3 regions of the Pseudoalteromonas sp. UCD-33C genome follow, and region 1 is predicted to be linked to each of the others. Evidence: predicted binding sites of a transcription regulator. Region 1 holds the regulator's gene; each other region holds the start of a gene.
The links. The regulator MetJ, encoded in region 1, represses methionine synthesis genes. The targets are predictions, from matches to a motif close to TAGACGTCTAGACGTCTA.
Positions count from the first base shown of each region.

Region 2: metK (methionine adenosyltransferase) is a predicted target of MetJ. The motif match lies at 1,958-1,975, and genes of this name have one in related genera.
Region 3: AOG26_RS01115 (methylenetetrahydrofolate reductase) is a predicted target of MetJ. The motif match lies at 4,502-4,519, and genes of this name have one in related genera.

Region 1 is NZ_LJTB01000009.1:38,690-44,970, forward strand. It holds gene priA (primosomal protein N') at 1-73, opposite strand, end outside; gene rpmE (50S ribosomal protein L31) at 307-522, shown strand; gene AOG26_RS15435 (malic enzyme-like NAD(P)-binding protein) at 1,221-2,462, shown strand; gene metJ (met regulon transcriptional regulator MetJ) at 2,563-2,883, opposite strand; gene metB (cystathionine gamma-synthase) at 3,108-4,367, shown strand; gene metL (bifunctional aspartate kinase/homoserine dehydrogenase II) at 4,373-6,281, shown strand, end outside.
Region 2 is NZ_LJTB01000001.1:364,684-370,964, forward strand. It holds gene tkt (transketolase) at 1-1,810, opposite strand, end outside; gene metK (methionine adenosyltransferase) at 2,077-3,228, shown strand; gene AOG26_RS01565 (diacylglycerol kinase) at 3,281-3,685, opposite strand; gene AOG26_RS01570 (START domain-containing protein) at 3,765-4,373, opposite strand; gene AOG26_RS01575 (CYTH and CHAD domain-containing protein) at 4,411-5,931, opposite strand; gene AOG26_RS01580 (TIGR04211 family SH3 domain-containing protein) at 6,145-6,281, shown strand, end outside.
Region 3 is NZ_LJTB01000001.1:261,562-267,842, forward strand. It holds gene AOG26_RS01100 (helix-turn-helix transcriptional regulator) at 1-124, shown strand, start outside; gene AOG26_RS01105 (GGDEF domain-containing protein) at 455-1,396, shown strand; gene AOG26_RS01110 (M16 family metallopeptidase) at 1,432-4,317, opposite strand; gene AOG26_RS01115 (methylenetetrahydrofolate reductase) at 4,565-5,521, shown strand; gene AOG26_RS01120 (sensor domain-containing diguanylate cyclase) at 5,518-6,281, opposite strand, start outside.

The sequences.
Region 1 (6,281 bases):
GCAGCAGCTGTTCAACTTTATAATCGAAGGTACGCTGTAAAGGGACTTTTATGGCAACTTCTACAAAGTGCATGACAACTCAACTGAAACAAAGGTAGAAAGATAATGTACTAAAATTACTGTTAAAAACCTACCAACAAATACTGAACAACACGCCATTTGATTATTTTTTTAGCGAAAGATGCATTTAAAGCTTGTCGCAAGGTCACTTGAGCTATAAAATACGCGGCCTATTAATTGTATTAACTGCGTATGGTGCCAGACTTCGGGTTTGGAGAGCGATACGGCCTTAACTAGAGGTTCCCTATGAAAGAAGGTATTCACCCTAAGTACGAAGCTATCACTGCAACTTGTTCATGTGGTAACAAATTCGAAACTAGCTCAACTCTTTGTAAAGACATCCACTTAGACGTATGTTCTGAGTGTCACCCGTTTTACACTGGTAAGCAAAAGATTTTAGACACTGGCGGCCGTGTTGATCGTTTCAACAAGCGCTTCGGTGCACTTAGCAGCAAGAAGTAATCTCTGCTGTTTAGTTAAAGAAAGCACCTTAGGGTGCTTTTTTTATGCCTAAAATTCACAAAACTCATTATTGATACCAATCCGCAATAATACTTAATCATTTTGAGGGGTTAAACCTGTCGCTATCTGCGTTAAAAATTTCTGATTTAGAACAACTAAATAACGAAATTTTTGCCTTGCTATCAACGAGGTTTTATTGCCTCAAAATAGATCACTTAATTAAGCGAATTGGTATAACGCTGCCACTTACTTATCATCTTCACTTATGTATCTTGCATAACTATTTCTGGTTGTTATGCCCATTATGTCGCTAATTTTGCAGACAAAGTGCCACCCCTTGGCTATATTCTTTTTTGTATAAACTTTCATAAAAGTTATTAAAAATAATAAATTTAAATAACTTTGTGAGTAAATGCTGTGAACTTCGTTGAAATGGCTATTTTGGGCTAATTTCGGCTAATTGCAGTGTACGTGCGTATAAAATACAAAAACACGTGCTTAAAAGGTCATAAACAGGTGAATTTTTATGTCTGATTAATCGCAACTATGCACAGAAATTGTTGGGAAATCCTTTAAAATTAAGCGATATAGCATATAACAGGATAGACCTGATAATACTTGGAATTTTTATACATTACAGGTATCGTACTGATGCAAGCTCTCTCACTTTTTAACTTTTTGCAGGATACTATCGCGTTATGTCAGATTTTCGTGAACAAGCATTACATTACCACGCTCACCCCGTTCCAGGTAAAATTAGTGTTGAACTAACCAAACCAGCCGAAACGGTTAACGATCTCGCTTTAGCTTATAGCCCAGGTGTGGCTGAACCAGTCCGTGAAATTGCTGCTGATCCAGCAAATGCCTATAAATATACAGGCAAAGGTAACATGGTTGCGGTTATTTCAAACGGTACCGCAATTTTAGGTTTAGGTAACTTAGGTCCGCTTGCATCAAAACCTGTAATGGAAGGTAAAGCGTTACTATTTAAACGTTTTGCTGGCCTTGACTCAATTGATATTGAAGTTAAACACCGCACAACAGAAGATTTCATTAATACGGTTGCTAACATCGCTGATACGTTTGGTGGTATCAACCTTGAAGATATTAAAGCGCCAGAGTGTTTTGAAATCGAAAAAGCGCTTATCGAGCGCTGTGATATTCCAGTTTTCCACGATGACCAACATGGTACAGCTATTGTAACTGCTGCTGGTATGCTTAACGCCCTTGAAGTGCAAGGTAAAGACATCGAAGATGCCATCATCGTATGTTTAGGTGCCGGTGCTGCTGCTGTGGCTTGTATGGAGCTTTTAATTAAGTGTGGCGCACTACGTGAACACATTTATATGCTTGACCGTAAAGGTGTGATCCATACACGTCGTGATGACTTAAACGAGTATAAGCAATTATTTGCTAACAATACCGATAAGCGTACATTACAAGATGTTATTGCTGATGCTGACGTATTCGTTGGTGTATCAGGTCCTAACCTGTTAACAGCAGATGATCTTAAGCTGATGGCTGATAAGCCAGTCGTGTTTGCATGCTCAAACCCAGATCCTGAGATTGCTCCAGAAGTTGCACACAGTGCGCGTAACGATTTAATTATGGCAACGGGTCGTTCAGATTTCCCTAACCAAGTAAATAACGTGCTTTGTTTCCCATTTATTTTCCGTGGTGCGTTAGATGTTCGTGCAACGGCAATTAATGATGAAATGAAAATTGCTGCAGTTCACGCAATTCGTGGTATCGCGAAAGAGCCTGTACCAAGTGAAGTATTAAAAGCAGCTGGCGTTGAGTCACTTGAGTTTGGTGCCGAGTACATCATTCCTAAGCCTATGGATCCGCGTTTATTACCACGTATTGCACGTGCTGTTGCTGAAGCAGCAGTAGAGTCGGGTGTGGCGCAAATCGACATGCCAGAAGATTACATGCGTTAAGCTTAATTAGCTATTAGGTATATCGCGCAATAAAAAACTCAGCCTAGGCTGAGTTTTTTTATATCTGCGATTATCGGCGGTGATCCGATGGCCGAAATACTTATTCTGAATCAAGCACTGGGATATCTAATCCCATTTCTTGCATAATTTTTTTAACTTCTTCAGGTACCTTTTCAGGGTTGTCTTTACGTAGGTCGTCATCATTTGGTAATGGTTGACCTGTAAAAGCATGTAAGAAAGCTTCACACAATAACTCACTGTTCGTCGCATGACGCAGGTTATTGATCTGGCGGCGTGTACGCTCGTCAGTTAATACTTTTAATACGTTGAGTGGGATCGATACGGTAATCTTTTTTACTTGTTCTGATTTTTTACCGTGTTCTGCATATGGGTGAATGTATTCACCGTTCCATTTAGCCATAAGTTGTTTCGTTGCCTCGGTTGTCAGTGATTTACGCCTTATTCACAGCGCAAGATGCGGAAATTCTATCTCTTTAAAAAAGATAGTCAAATACTAGTTATTTAGCCATCTAGTGGTGTAAATGTATAAACTTCTATGTATAAGCCATAAATGCTTTGACTTCTCATATTTGATCATCTAACCTTTTAGACGTCTAAACATCCAATTTAAGAATAGGTGATGAAATGAGCGAAAAAAATAAAGCGACGATTGCTGTTCGTCACGGCATCGAAGCCGATAAACATCATGGTGCGGTTGTACCGCCAATTTACTTATCAACCACCTATTCGTTTGCTGATTTTGATACTAAGCGCCAGTATGACTATGGTCGCAGCGGTAATCCAAATCGCGATATCTTAGCTGAAACCTTAGCAGAGCTTGAAGGTGGTGCTAGAGGTATTATAACTGCAACAGGTATGTCTGCAGTGCATTTAGCCACTCAGCTATTAAACAGTGACGATACGTTAGTGATCCCACATGACTGTTATGGCGGTAGTTACCGTTTATTCACCTCGCTTGAAAAACGTGGCCTGTTAAAACTAAAAGTTTTGGATTTAACTAAAACTGAAAATCTCCAAGAAATTTTAGCGATTAAACCCAAGTTGATTTGGATTGAAACGCCAAGTAACCCAATCTTGCGTTTAACAGATATTAAAGCAATTACTAGTATTGCTAAGCAGTGTGGTGCTTTGGTTGCGGCTGACAACACCTTCTTATCACCTGCATTACAAAACCCAATTGAGTTTGGTGTTGATATTGTTGTGCACTCAACAACTAAATACATCAATGGTCACTCTGATGTAGTGGGTGGTGCAGTGATTGCTGCAACGCAAGAGCTAGGCGACGAGCTTGCTTGGTGGGCGAATAATATCGGTATTACTGGTGCACCATTTGACAGCTACTTAACGCTTCGTGGTTTACGTACTTTAAATGTACGCCTAAAGCAGCACCAAGAAAATGCCTTTGCCATTGCTGATTATTTAGAAAGCTCACCTTATGTAAGCCAAGTTTATTACCCAGGCCTTGCTTCTCACCCACAACATGAGCTTGCTAAAGCACAGCAACGTGGCTTTGGTGGCATGGTGAGCTTTGATATTAAAGGCGATATCAACGATGCAGCAGCGTTTTTAACAAGCCTTAAAGACTTTAGCCTTGCTGAGTCGCTAGGTGGGGTAGAAAGCTTGATTTGTCACCCTGCAACAATGACCCACGCAGGTATGGAGCCTAAAGCGCGCCTTGAAGCCGGTGTAGGCGATACGCTGATCCGTATTTCTGTAGGTATTGAAGACGTAAAAGATCTCATTGCAGATTTAGACCGTGTTTTCAATTTAGTAAAACCAGGTCAAGGCCAACAAGTTACAAAAGCTGAAGCTAAGCTAACACAGCAAGATACACAGCAAAACGCGTCATTTAAGTTAACGCCAGCACATACGGCATTGTGGTAGAAGAAATGGTAAATATTGTTCATAAATTTGGTGGCTCAAGCTTAAGCTCGGCAGATCGTTACCATGCGGTAGCGAACATTGTTCTTGCTAATACAGAGCAGGGCGATTGCGTGGTTGTGTCGGCATCGGGTAAAACAACTGACACCCTGGTAAAGCTTTGGCAAAGTTACCAGCAGCAAGATAGCCAAGCTGTTAGCGATATTCTATTGCTTATTGATAATAATCAACGGGCTTTAATTGAGCAGTTACTTATAGGTCAGAATAAACAACAGGCCTTGGCACAGTTAAAAGATGAACTTGCCGTATTAAATGAATTAATTCGTCAACAGCAGTTACTTGAAGCACCTTTACTTGCTCATGGTGAAGTGTGGTCGGCGCGGTTATTGGCCGCTTACCTAAATCAGTTAGGTGTCGCTGCGCAAGATGTTGATGCAAGGCAGTTATTTACTCTAAATGATGGTCAGCTTTTACATCAAAAAAACCAACAGCAGTGCAGTGATGCGATTAGCAGAACACATATCAACGTAGTAACGGGTTTTATAGCTGCAGATTGCCAAGGTAATACGGTGACATTAGGTCGTAATGGCAGTGATTACAGTGCCACCTTGTTAGCGAGTTATACTTTTGCTAAGCAAGTGTCTATCTGGACAGACACACAAGGTGTATTTAGTACTGACCCTCGTAAAGTTAAAAATGCAGTTAAGTATGCCAAGGTGTGCCGCGAGCAAGCTAACTTATTAGCGCGTTTAGGTAACCCAGTATTGCATGCAAAAACCTTGTCGCCGTTAAAAGACACAGAAATTAAATTGGTGGTAAGAAGTAGTTTTGATTGTGATGCAACGCCAACCGAAGTAGTAAAAGAAGGTTACAGTAAAGCAAAGCGTTTTATTACTACCTTAGATAACATCGATTTATTAAGGGTTGATAAACTAAGCAGTGGTGAAGTCGGTGAACTTAGTCAGTTAATTCAACACAGCCTGCACCACTTTACTAAAGATGGCGATACTTACTTATTAGTGCCAGGTCAAAGCACTCACCAAGTTGTAAGCCACTTAGCGGGCCGTGCAAATATTGTCGAGTCTAATTTAAGTGGTTGTGCAGTGGTTGCACCGACGGCTGATGTAATTGCGCTGACAGAGCAAGCGACAGCACTTTTAAAAGAGCAAAGCATTCATCCGCGTTTTGTACAACAAGACGATAACTATGTGTTGATCTTAAACGATCAGGCAATTGATAGTGATGTTTTAACCCTTCTACATGACAAGCTGGTAAACAAAGGTCAAGAGCTGGCTATTATTGTTGCTGGCCTTGGTAATGTAGGCGAAGTATTCTTATCGCAACTACAAGCTCAGTTTGCTCGTTTATCTGCTCAGTACAAAGTAAAAGTAGTAGCTCTTTTACGTTCTAAACAAATGCTTTTTAGTGCTAGTGGTTTAAATACCGAAACATGGCAAGAGCAGTGGCACAATGAAGCGCAAAGCTACGATAAAGCTGAGTTATTAGCACGTATCAATGAGCTAGATTATGAGCACAAAGTAGTGATTGATATCACTGCCAGTGAGGCTTTTAGTCAGTTGTATCCTGATTTTGTAGAGCTTAACTGTCATTTGATCAGTGCAAACAAATATGCGGGTACTGCCGCGCATAGTTGGTATCAAAACTTACGTACTAATTTAGCTGAGCGAAATCTACTATGGCGCTACAACACCAGTGTAGGCGCAGGTTTACCGATTAACTTTGCTTTAGCTGATTTACAAAATAGCGGTGACAGTATTAACCGTATTGAAGGGGTATTCTCGGGTACTTTATCGTGGTTATGTAGCAGTTACGATGGTAGCGTGCCGTTTTCAGATTTAGTGCTTCAAGCTCAGCAAATGGGCTATACAGAGCCAGATCCTCGTGAAGACTTATCTG
Region 2 (6,281 bases), on a different contig from region 1:
TTGCTGGTAATACGCTTTCTTTATACGCAGCGTCTTGCTCATCAAATAAATCAGTTGAAGGCATAGATACCACACGTACTTTTTTACCTTGTGAACGCAGTTCTGCTGCGGCATCTTGTGCAAGCTGTACTTCAGAACCTGTTGCAATAAGGATAAGCTCTGGCTCACCGTCACAGCTAAGTACGTAACCACCTTTTTTCACATCAGCTAACTGCTGTGCAGTACGCGTTTGTTGCTCAAGGCCTTGGCGAGTGAAAATCAGTGATGTTGGGCCATCTTTACGCTCAATTGCTTGTTGCCATGCAATCGCTGACTCAACTTGGTCACATGGGCGCCAGTTCACTAGATTAGGCGTTAAACGCATGCTTGCAATTTGCTCTACCGGTTGGTGCGTTGGGCCATCCTCACCTAAACCAATTGAATCGTGTGTGTAAACGAAGATGCTTGGCTGCTTCATTAATGCCGCCATACGTACTGCGTTACGTGCGTATTCCATGAACATTAGGAATGTTGCACCGTATGGAATAAAGCCTTTGTGCAATGCAATACCATTCATAATCGCTGACATACCAAATTCACGTACACCGTAGAAAATGTAGTTACCGCTAGCATCGTTTGCTTCTAGGCCTTTTGAGCCATCCCAAAGTGTTAAGTTAGAACCTGCAAGGTCAGCAGAGCCACCCATGAATTCTGGTAGTAACGGGCCAAACGCATTTAATGCATTTTGTGATGCTTTACGTGTTGCTGGGTTTGCTGGGTTTGCTTGTAGCTCTTCAATGTAAGCTTGTGACTTTTCAGCCCAATCAGCTGGTAACTCACCATTTGTACGGCGTTTAAACTCAGCAGCAAGTTCAGGGTGTGCACTTGCGTATGCTGCAAACTTTTCGTCCCAGCTGGCTTCTAGTTGCTTACCTTTTTCTTTGCCATCCCACTCGCTGTAGATATCAGCTGGGATTTCAAATGCATCGCCAGTCCAACCTAGGAATTCACGAGATGCTTTAATTTCGTCTTCACCTAGTGGTGCACCGTGACAATCATGGCTACCTGATTTGTTAGGTGAACCGTAGCCAATCACTGTTTTACAACAGATTAATGATGGCTTATCAGTGATGCTACGCGCTTCTTCGATAGCGGCGCGAATTGCATCAGGGTTATGACCATCAACATCGCTTACTACGTGCCAGCCGTATGCTTTGAAGCGCGCTGGTGTGTCATCGCTGAACCAACCTTCTACTTCACCATCAATTGAGATGCCGTTGTCATCCCAAAACGCAACTAGTTTACCTAGGCCTAATGTACCGGCTAATGAACAGGCTTCGTGTGAAATACCTTCCATTAAACAGCCATCGCCCATGAATGCATACGTGAAGTGATCAACAATATCGTGACCTTCACGGTTAAACTGTGCAGCTAGCGCTTTTTCGGCAATTGCCATACCCACTGCATTTGTGATCCCTTGACCTAATGGACCCGTAGTAGTCTCAATACCTGGTGCATACCCATACTCTGGGTGACCTGGTGTTTTTGAGTGCATTTGACGGAAGTTTTTAATTTCCTCTAGTGGTAAGTCATAGCCACTTAAGTGCAGTAGAGAATAGATCAGCATTGAACCGTGGCCATTCGAAAGAATAAATCGATCTCGGTCTGCCCACTCTGGATTCGTTGGATTGTGCTTTAGATAATCGCGCCATAGTACTTCTGCGATATCTGCCATGCCCATAGGGGCGCCAGGGTGACCAGATTTGGCCTGTTGTACTGCGTCCATTGATAAGACGCGAATAGCATTTGCAAGTTCTTTGCGTGATGGCATGAATTCTCCTACCTTTATGTATTTGCGCTGGTTGTTTATGAAGCCCCATTCTTACTTATTGTAAGGGTACAGTGCAATTAAAAATCCGCATTAAATGCACCAATTATGGGCGTTTGTTAAGAACAATACGTTATTAGTAATTTTAAATAGACGTCTAGGCGTAAAATTACTATGCAAACATATTTGTTTTAGATAAAATACGCCCCTTAATTTTTTAGCGCTATTACCGACGTTTGTGAAGCGCAATATTTGTGAGCAGAAATACAATGGCAAAACATTTATTTACTTCTGAATCTGTTTCTGAAGGTCATCCGGATAAAATCGCGGACCAAATCTCTGACGCGGTTCTAGATGCTATCCTTGAACAAGATTCTCATGCCCGTGTTGCATGTGAGACTTACGTTAAGACCGGTATGGTGATGGTTGGTGGTGAAATCACAACTAGCGCTTGGGTTGATATCGAAGAAATCACACGTAAAACAGTACGTGAAATCGGTTACACGCACTCAGACATGGGTTTCGATGCTGACTCTTGTGCAATCCTAAACACTATCGGTAAACAATCTCCAGACATCAACCAAGGTGTTGACCGTGCTCGCCCTGAAGAGCAAGGCGCTGGTGACCAAGGTCTAATGTTCGGTTACGCATGTAATGAAACTGATGTTTTAATGCCTGCACCTATCACTTATTCGCACCGTCTAGTTCAGCGCCAAGCTGAAGTTCGTAAAAGCGGTGAGCTTAACTGGTTACGCCCAGATGCAAAATCTCAAGTAACGTTTGCATACGAAAATGGCAAGCCTGTTGGTATTGATGCAGTTGTTCTTTCAACTCAACACTGTGATTCAATCTCACAAAACGACTTAGTTGAAGCGGTAATGGAAACTATCATTAAGCCGGTTCTTCCTGCTGAGCTAATCTCAAGCGCAACTAAGTTCTTCATCAACCCAACTGGCCGTTTCGTAATCGGTGGCCCAATGGGTGACTGTGGTCTTACAGGTCGTAAAATAATCGTTGATACATACGGTGGTATGGCTCGTCACGGTGGTGGTGCTTTCTCTGGTAAAGATCCATCAAAAGTTGACCGTTCAGCTGCATATGCTGCTCGTTACGTTGCTAAAAACGTGGTTGCTGCTGGCCTTGCTGACAAATGTGAGCTACAAGTTTCTTACGCTATCGGTGTTGCAGAGCCAACATCTATCAGCATCGAAACATTTGGTACAGGTAAATTAGAAGAAGCGCGTCTAATTGAATTAGTACGTGAGCACTTCGACCTACGCCCTTACGGCTTAATCCAAATGCTTGATCTTGAGCGTCCTATCTATCAACCGACTGCGGCATACGGCCACTTCGGTCGTGATGAGTTCCCTTGGGAGCGTACAGACAAAGCAGACGCACTTCGTTCAGCTGCTGGCCTGTAATAGGTTTGATAAAATGAAAAAAGCGCCTTTTGGCGCTTTTTTTATGTCTGTTTTAAAGGTAGGTAACTATCTTTTCGTAAACTGCGACACCCCAAACTAAGGCTAGAATTAGCAAGCTCAATGTCACTGCCGCAGAAGCCATATCTTTAGCTCGTCCCGATAATACATGATACTCAATCCCTACCCGGTCAGTGAGCGCTTCTATCGACGAGTTCAGTAACTCAACAATTAATAATAACAAGTAAGGAATAAACAACACTAACCAATGATTTAATGACTGCGCAAGAACCACTGACAAGGGTAATAAACACACCCCTAAATAGATTTCAGAACGAAATGCCGACTCTTCTTTAAATGCCGCTTTAAAGCCTTTAATAGAACACTTGGTTGCTTTTAAAATACGCCCAAAGCCAATACCATTTGGCTTATTAACTAGGGGAATTTTTGGTTCTTTCATTTTTTACCTACCCGCTCAGAATTAGCCTGATCATAATAATAAATTCTTACTCTGTCACCCAAATACGCTTGATTAAACGCTAGCAATCACCTGGAATACTGCTGGTGTTTGCGCGGGAGAACTGATTATTAGTTAATTGTTCTCTCAGTGCTTGTAGCGTTTTATAAACGCTTTTTAGCGATACCTTGTTACTTAACCAATGCGGAATTGAACCACTTGGATCAGCATAGGCTTGATGGCTGACCAACAAATTACTTTGTTGCTGCTCTAAACGCCAATAGGCGGTGAGGTCTTTAATACGCACAACGCCAGAGACTTCGGCTTTTGCATAAGGTTGGCTTTTGATTTGTAACTCGGTTTTGTGCTCATCTAAAGCGTGATAACAAGAGTAACTGACTAAATCTCTATCTGACACCGGCCAAGGCGAGTTAAAGTGGGTATAAACAAGGGTTTCTGAAGGGCTTAAGCGCTCCATTAGCGTCACGCTTTTGACATTTTCGAGCCAGTTTGCGGCGTTGTCGGTATCACTGAGCAATGCCATAAAATCACTGGCCTTGGCATTTTTTACCAGCACAGAAGCATTAATTTCTATAATACCAGTTTCGTGCTTTTTATAGCTAACCTTTATGCCGTCTTGCTGTTTGTAGGTTTGCCATTCAATAGGGTTAGCTACTGCCGAGAGACTCAAACATGCTAACCCTATCCATAGGCACAAGCGCATTTATTTAAAACCAATATGGGTCTGTATTAAATGACGCGTGGCGACTTTGCTCCATCGCACTAACCAAAAACTCTGACTTTTGATCAAGCCATGATTGAATTTTTGTCAGCTCTAAGTCATCTTGTCCTGCACATAACTGCTTTAAGTACTCAAGGGTGCTTAACTCATAAATACCATGGGAGATATCAACCCACGGCATACGGAACTCATTTCTATCTTCTTTATCGAACAAAGCGCCTAAGCAGTTGCCGCTGAGTAATGAATTTTCAAGGCGGGTGCGTAGTGCCAAATAGTCTTTATCTGTAAACACTTGCTGCTCAGGAATAAGCTCGTGCATGTCGTGCCAATCTTTAGCAAATAAACGCTTAGCAATATCGGCAACTGGTTTTTCTGCAGCCTGAAACTCAGCCTGCCCCCATGATTTGCGCCACTGTTTTTCAATTAACCAGGTTGTTAATTGTAATAATAAGCGGTTGTATCGGGTGCTATGAAAAAGAGTTTCAATATCATCAATGCTTGGCTGTAACTCTTTTAGGTCATTAATAACTTGTGTGAGCTCAGGCGCACTGTTGATTTTTTTGTAGTATGCGTGGCGCTTAGATGTGTAGGTTTTTAGCTGAATAGCATTTTCAACCCACGCTAATTCGCTCAATAACCACTTTAACTCTGTACGCAATGAGTCGGTATCGTCTTTACTAACAATATCGTCAAACAGCCAAAATGTATGGCGAATTAAACGAATACCGTCTGTGACACGCTTAAGGGTTTTTAAGCTTGGTTTTATGAAATAGCAGGCTTCATGTTTTTGTACAAAGCGAATCGCGTAGTTAATGCTTTCTACTAAAGCTTGTTCTTGGGTTGCACCACGTTTTAGTGGCACAAAGCCAATTGATTTGCTTGCTTTTAATGGTTTGTCATCTGCAAGACGATAACCTCGAGCAGCTTTAGAATAAAGCCCTAAGCGAACATGGCTTTCACTAACCAGTTTATCTGCCAAAGCAAACAACTCATTACGACTACCTTCAATCAGTTCGATTTCAAGTTCAGAGATTGGCTCAACCTGACCCGAGGCAGCAACTTCACCTTTATCTAATACCACTTCAATTTTTGCGCCATTTTCGGTTTCGAGTAACCAAGTACGGCGTATAAAGTTAGTGCTAAAAATTGGGTATAGGTTTTCTGCAATACCAGACACTTGCATGCCATGCGGCCAAATAGCAGCATCAAATGCGAGTAAATCAGGGCGGTTACCTGACAGTGGTAAGTTGTATTCTGGGCGCTGATGTAAGCCGCCAACCACTTCGCCAGCAAGCTTGATAGTTTGTTCACACTCACCATCACAACAGCGAGTACGAAGGCCAATATCTAAAGCGCGTAATTCTCGGCTTGGCGTATCGTAATAAGCATTTTGTAAATTGCGTGACGGTTTGTTAGTAACGGTTTTTGCAAATTGGGTAATTAATGCGGGGATCAGTGGAACAACGGCATCTGACACCAAAAACTTCAGTTCTATCTCAGTATCCATTCGCTTTGCGGAGTACATTTAAAATAAATAAGTGATCAAAATAAACAAAGCAGACTGTTAATGCAAATTTTTTCCTGTTTTTTACGGTTAAGCCCACGCACGGATTACAATATCAGCCTTGCTATTAATAGTTGAAATCCCTACTATCTCTATACATAAAGAAATTATAAATTTAGCCACTTCTAGGCAAGATCACATTAACAAGGTAGATTGATGTTAAAACAGTGTATTTTTGGGTTGCTCCTTGCGGCCACCTCTTTTATTAGCTACGCAGAAGAAGCACCAAGCAGCGACAGCCAAAACACCGCCTACATAGTCGATAACCTGTATACCTTTATGCACTCAGGCCC
Region 3 (6,281 bases), on a different contig from region 1:
TGACGAAACACCAGAACAAAGCACAACACATGCAGTGAGTAAGCAAAATCTCGCTGCAATCGTAGCGGCTTCTTCGTTTGTAAGTTTTGCGCTTGGTATGGCAACGGTATTTGTTATTTTTTAGGAGTGATAGATGACCAAAGAACAACGCGGCTACGCTACACTTATCGGCTTTGTAATAGCAACCATGCTATTTGCACTAGCAGTTAAAATTGGCGCAATGCTTTAGCATTTCTAAGCATATAAATAAAATATAACTGTCAGAACTGAGCGTTGAGCTAGGTGCTGGCAGTTTTTTCATATCAGCACCTACAGATATCTGTAGATATCTACTTTCAAATAGCCAAGCTATAAGTAAAAGACAATACCTTATTAATTGTTTTTTATGTAAACCACGGTGAAAACCCAGCATTTATTGCTAATCTTAAAAAAGTGACAATGGCTAGGAACTAATGTGGTTGAATCAAGAGAGTTTCTAAAATCAATACTCGATACGATCTCTGAGCATATTGTGGTGATTAATGACTCGGGTGATATCAAGTTTGTAAATCGAAGTTGGCAGACATTTGGCGATGAAAATAATTGCCAGTGTAACACTCAATGGGAAGATCAAAACTACCTTGCTATTTGCAAATCAGCTGCTGCCAATGGCGATGAATTTGGTGCAAAAGCCTACACCGGAATAAACCAAGTTATCACTCAACAGCTCGCAGAGTTTTACCTCGAATACCCTTGCCACAGTGATACCGAAAACCGCTGGTTTATGATGCGCGCAGTGCCTTTAAAACTTGGCACAGCAGGTTATGTTGTGATCAGCCACTTGAATATTACCGAACGTAAAATCGCCGAGCAGCAAGTACAAGAACTCGCCCGTATCGATGGCCTCACACAAATAGCTAACCGACGTCATTTTGATGATTTTTATAAACAGGAATGGAGTCGCTGTGCACGTTTAAAGCACCCCTTGTCGTTAGCCATGATCGACCTTGATAACTTTAAGTCTCTTAATGACAACTTTGGTCATCTGGTGGGTGATATTTGCTTGAAAGAAGTGGCAAAACTATTACCAGATTATACTCGCAGACCTGGTGACTTGTGCGCTAGATACGGCGGTGAAGAATTTGTACTGGTACTTGGTAACACGCAAAGCCATCAAGCACAAAAACTCGTGACGCGTTTTATGGCAGCGATAAATACGCTTCAATTACCAGAGCTTGCCGGTCATCCCTTGACGGTTAGTATTGGTTTAGCAACTATCTGCCCTAGTAGCATTGATGATGCCATGTTACTCATTGAAATGGCTGATAGTGCGCTTTATCAAGCAAAAGAAGCTGGCCGAAATCAGCTTGTGGTTGCTGATAACATCGAGCCATTAAACATAGAAAAATGCCCCTGATTAGGGGCATTGATTAGAGCCTGTTTATTCAGTTATTACTGAAATACTTTTTCGACATCAAGTACTGAAATGTTTTTCGCTGGTATTGCAAGCTTATAGTCTGCAATCACTTTATCTTCAGCAACAAGTTCTGCTGGTTTTTCAGCGTTATACACCATTGGTGATGTTTGCTCTGAAGCTAGGAGTTTTTGCATGTCTTTGCCATCACCTGTAATAAACACATAGTGAATATTCTCTGTTTGCAGGTTATCGCGAATAACACGGTTAACATCATCAAGGGTTAGCTTTTCAAGCTTGCCGCGCACATAGTCAACAAAGCTCTCAGTGTTATAGAACTCACTATCAAGTGCATAGCCTAACTGGCGATCTTGGCTTGCAACCATTTGTGGCACAAAGTTAATTAAGAAGTTACGAGTCGCTTCAAAATCTTCTTTGCTGATGCCATTTTTAATTAGCTTATCAAGCTCAAATAATGCCGTACGCGTTGCAAAGTGCGCATCGTTATTAGAACGAAGCGGACGTAACCACACTTGGAAAATTTGCTCTGAACGACCTAAGTTAGCATCAGGTTTCGTTTGGAACATACCGCGCGGGAAGTACTCAATGTATGCATAGTCACCATAGTTCATACCACGGGTTTGACGAATGCGCTGATACAAGAAGCTGTTTGAGCTGCGGTGTTCACCAAAGTAAGAGCGCACTAACCAAAGCGCTGTCCAGTCATCGCTGCTACGAATTGTATCGATTGGGAAACCAAATGACACAGCGGTAGATTGCGCTGATTTTTCAACAATCGTTGCATGATGACCTTTAAGTTCTGGCGCATCAGGAATCGTTAAGCGGCTTTCTTTACCTTGAGGAAGCGATGTTAAATCTTTCATCATAGTCGATTTAACATCACCCGGAATCGCACCAATTAGACCCACTGTTAATTTAGATTGAGCAAACTGGTTAGCATAAAACGCTTTTACATCGTCAAGTGTCAGTGCTTCAAGGTCTGATAAATCGCCATAGTTATAGCTTTCATACGGATGGCCTTTATAAAGCTGATGATATAGCACTTCTTTACCTAGCTCTTCGTCATTTGACGCTTTCAGACCTGCTTTAATGCTATCAATAAGCTCTTTTTTCAGGCGTTTAAAATCATCTTCTCTAAAGCCAGGGTTTAACAACTGGTCGCTAACAAGTGCATACCACTGCGCGGCATTGTCTTTATGTACACGACCACGAAGTGAAATCATCTCTTTATCGATTTGATAGCCAAAGCTTCCCGCTAGTGGATATAACGCTTTTTGAATATCTTTGTAGCTCATAGTTTCTGAGCCACCTTGCGCTAGCATCGCTGCAGTGAGTGCTGCTAAACCTTTTTTACCATGTGGATCAGCCGCTGCGCCGGTATTAAATAACCAGTTAACATCAACCAGTGGTGAGCTATTGGTTTTATCAAGTACTTTAAAGTGACGCTCTGTTGGGGCTTGCTCGATACTGGCAACCAAGGCATTTAAATCAACTTCTTGCTCAAAACCAGCCACTTTATCAAGCGCCGACATTGTCACCGTAGTACGGCTCGGATCAACAAAATATTTGTTTGCTACCGCTTTGATATCATCCGGAGTGATGCTGTCAGCTGTGGCATAAAGTTGGTTAATCACTTCAGGATCACGCTCAAAGTGCATGTAGCTTGCAAGTGTTGAAGCGATTGACTGCGATGAATCAAGACCATTTATAAAGCTATACTTTAGGTTTGATTTTAAATCCGCTAACTTTTGCGCATCTACTAACTCAGTACGCGCTTGTGCATAGGTACGGTTAATCGCATCACGGGCTTTAGCCAGGTCCGCTTCGTTTTCGACTTTTACAAACACATGTAATAAACCCGGATCTTTAGTATCTGGGTTATAGGTAAACATTTGGCTGGCAATTTGTTTATCAACAACAAGCTCTTGATAAAGTGCCGAGTTGTTAGAGAAATACAGCTGTGAGATCAAATCAAGAGCGGCACGGTCTTTTTGAGTAGGATCCCATGCAGTGCCTTTGTATGACACAAGCAACCAGTGGCCTGGTAAACCATCATTTTTTTCATGTACATATTTTGCGGCTTGTTGCTTTGGTTCAACAGGAATATCTGCTTGGTAATCACCTTTTTTCCAATTACCCCAATGCTTTTTCACCATTGCCATGGTCTCTTGTGGATCAACATCACCAACAATGACTAAAGATACATACTCAGGCTTATAAAATTTAGCGAAAAACTCTTTACCATAGGCCATTTGATCAGGCATAGCTTCAATGTCTTCGAAAAAGCCCATGGTGGTGTGCTTATAGGTATGCTTTTCGAATGCTTCGTTACGAACCGCAGAAAGTAACTTACGAATTGGGCTAGCATTATTCTTTAAATACTCACCTTTTACAGTCAGCGCTTCGGTGCGGAACTGCTCTTCGCTGTAAGTCAGGTTTTGGAAAATATCAGCTTCAATTTCGAGTACTTTATCTAAGTGCTCTTTTGAAAAGTTTAAGTGATAGTTAGTGTAATCGTTGGTCGTATACGCGCGATTATCAACACCCGAGTTTTTTAAAATATCTGAATACACATCTTGTGGGAATTTTTCAGAGCCTTTAAACATCATATGCTCAAAGAAGTGTGCAAAACCGGTTTTACCTGCTTCAACCTCATTACGTGAACCAACCGATACTGGAATTTGCAGTGACACAACATCTGGGTAATCTGTTTTAACTACCATCACGCGAAGGCCATTCTCAAGCTCTTCTAATAGGTAATCTTGGCTAAATACACGGTTATCATCTTGGCTTACTTGCTGCTCAATTTCGACTTCTTTAACCATCGTTGACTGTGAGTTACTTGCGCAGCCACTTAAAGCAAGTGTTACAGCAACACTGGTTGCTAATAATCTAAATTTCATAATGTTCCCTTGTTAGTTATTTTTCTCATAATCATTGCTGCTTGATTATGCATCAAAGCGCCAGAAAATATGAGGGTCAGAGCAATAATTTATGTAAACAGGTGTGTCAATTTTGCGAAACGCTCAGCTTTAAACTTGAGTAAAATTCATAGTCATTGAAAAACTTTCAAGAAAAAAATCTATCTAGACGTCTAAATGGCTGCTATATTATTTGTCATAGACATTAGCACGAGCTGGAATGAGGATTATGGCTTTATCATTACAAGAGAAAATTGAAGACACCAATCAAGGTGTCTACCTAATTGGTACCACACCACCAAAGTCTGGTACTGATAAAGCACAGCTTGAGACCATTGCTCAGAAGCTACTCGGTCGTTTACACGAAATTGAATACGACGGTGTAATCATCTACGACATTCAAGATGAGAGTAGCCGTATTGCAAAGCCGCGTCCTTTTCCGTTTAAAGAAACGGTAGATCCTCGTGAATACAGTCAGTTACTACGTAGCTTGTCACAACTTGATGTGATCACTTATAAAAGTGTTGCCCAGCGTGGAGAAGCTGAATTTACCGAATGGTTAAACGAAACACGTAACGACTTTGAACTAAAAAACTTAGTGTTGGTGGGTAGCCCATCATCTCATGGCGACATCAAATTAAGCCTACCTGATGCATATAAAACGCTGGCAAAACAGAACAGTGATGTATTTTTAGGTGGTGTTACTATTGCCGAGCGCCATGCCAGCAAACGTAATGAACATGAGCGTTTAGTTGAAAAAACAGCGCAAGGTTGTAAGTTTTTCATCTCACAAGCCGTTTACAATGCCCAAGCAACGATTGATTTAATCACCAGCTATGCGCGTAGCTGTAAAGCACAAGGCACAGCACCAAAACGCATTATTCTGACGTTTACCCCTTGTGGTGGTGAAAAAACCTTAGAATTTATGGAATGGTTAGGTATTTCTGTACCAGAAGCGACTAAATACCGCATGTTAGATTCGACAAATACATTGAGTGAATCAGTGCGTATTTGCCGTGAGAATCTCGACTTAATTTTACAAAGCTGCGCACATTTAGATGTACCGCTGGGTTTAAATATTGAGAGCTTAACCAATCGTAAAGAAGAAATTGATGCTTCAATTAACCTTTACCGTTTACTTAAAGCAACTATGGAGTTAAACCTAGCTGAGAAGCAAATAGCTTAGCGTGCTGCCTTAGAAGCTTGCTTTTTCTCATACATATCTTCATCTGCTCGTTTTAATAGCTCAGCAAAGTTTTCTTTTGGCTGAGCTATTACCCCTGAACCAATACTTAAGCTCGTAACAGGAATGCCCCGCTTCTCTAAATTAGATTGATAGGTGGTGTTGAGCTTATCAGCGATGCTGTCTATGCAATCACCGGGCTGAACTTGCAATAACGCAATAAACTCATCGCCCCCTAGGCGGCCAATAATATCGGTTTCACGTAGGCATTCTTTCATGGTGTCAGCTAAACAAATCAGCGCGAGATCGCCCACTTCATGGCCATACGTATCATTGAGTGGCTTAAAGCTGTTTATATCGATAAATAGACAACTAATATCAAAACCAAGTCGTTTCGATATATTTAATTTATGTTGGCAAAGCAGATCTATTGCACGGCGATTATAAATATTGGTCAATGAATCAAGCATGGCAATTTCACGCATTTGCGTAAAGTTGTCTAACAGTGCAAGGTCATCTTCGACCATATCGCGAAGCTGCTCGATTAGTTCTAAAAAGCTCTGTTGATAATGGGTTTGTTTAAAATCCATAACACAAAAGGTGCCAAAGGGCTCGCCACTTGGCCAGCTAATTGGCACCCCAAGATAAGACTCAAAACCATCTTTTACCAGAGGGCTGTCATCCCATTGACTGTCTTGGCTGGCGTGATCCACATAAAGCGGTGCCATGTCACGCAGTACTTTTTTGCAGAAGATATTATCGT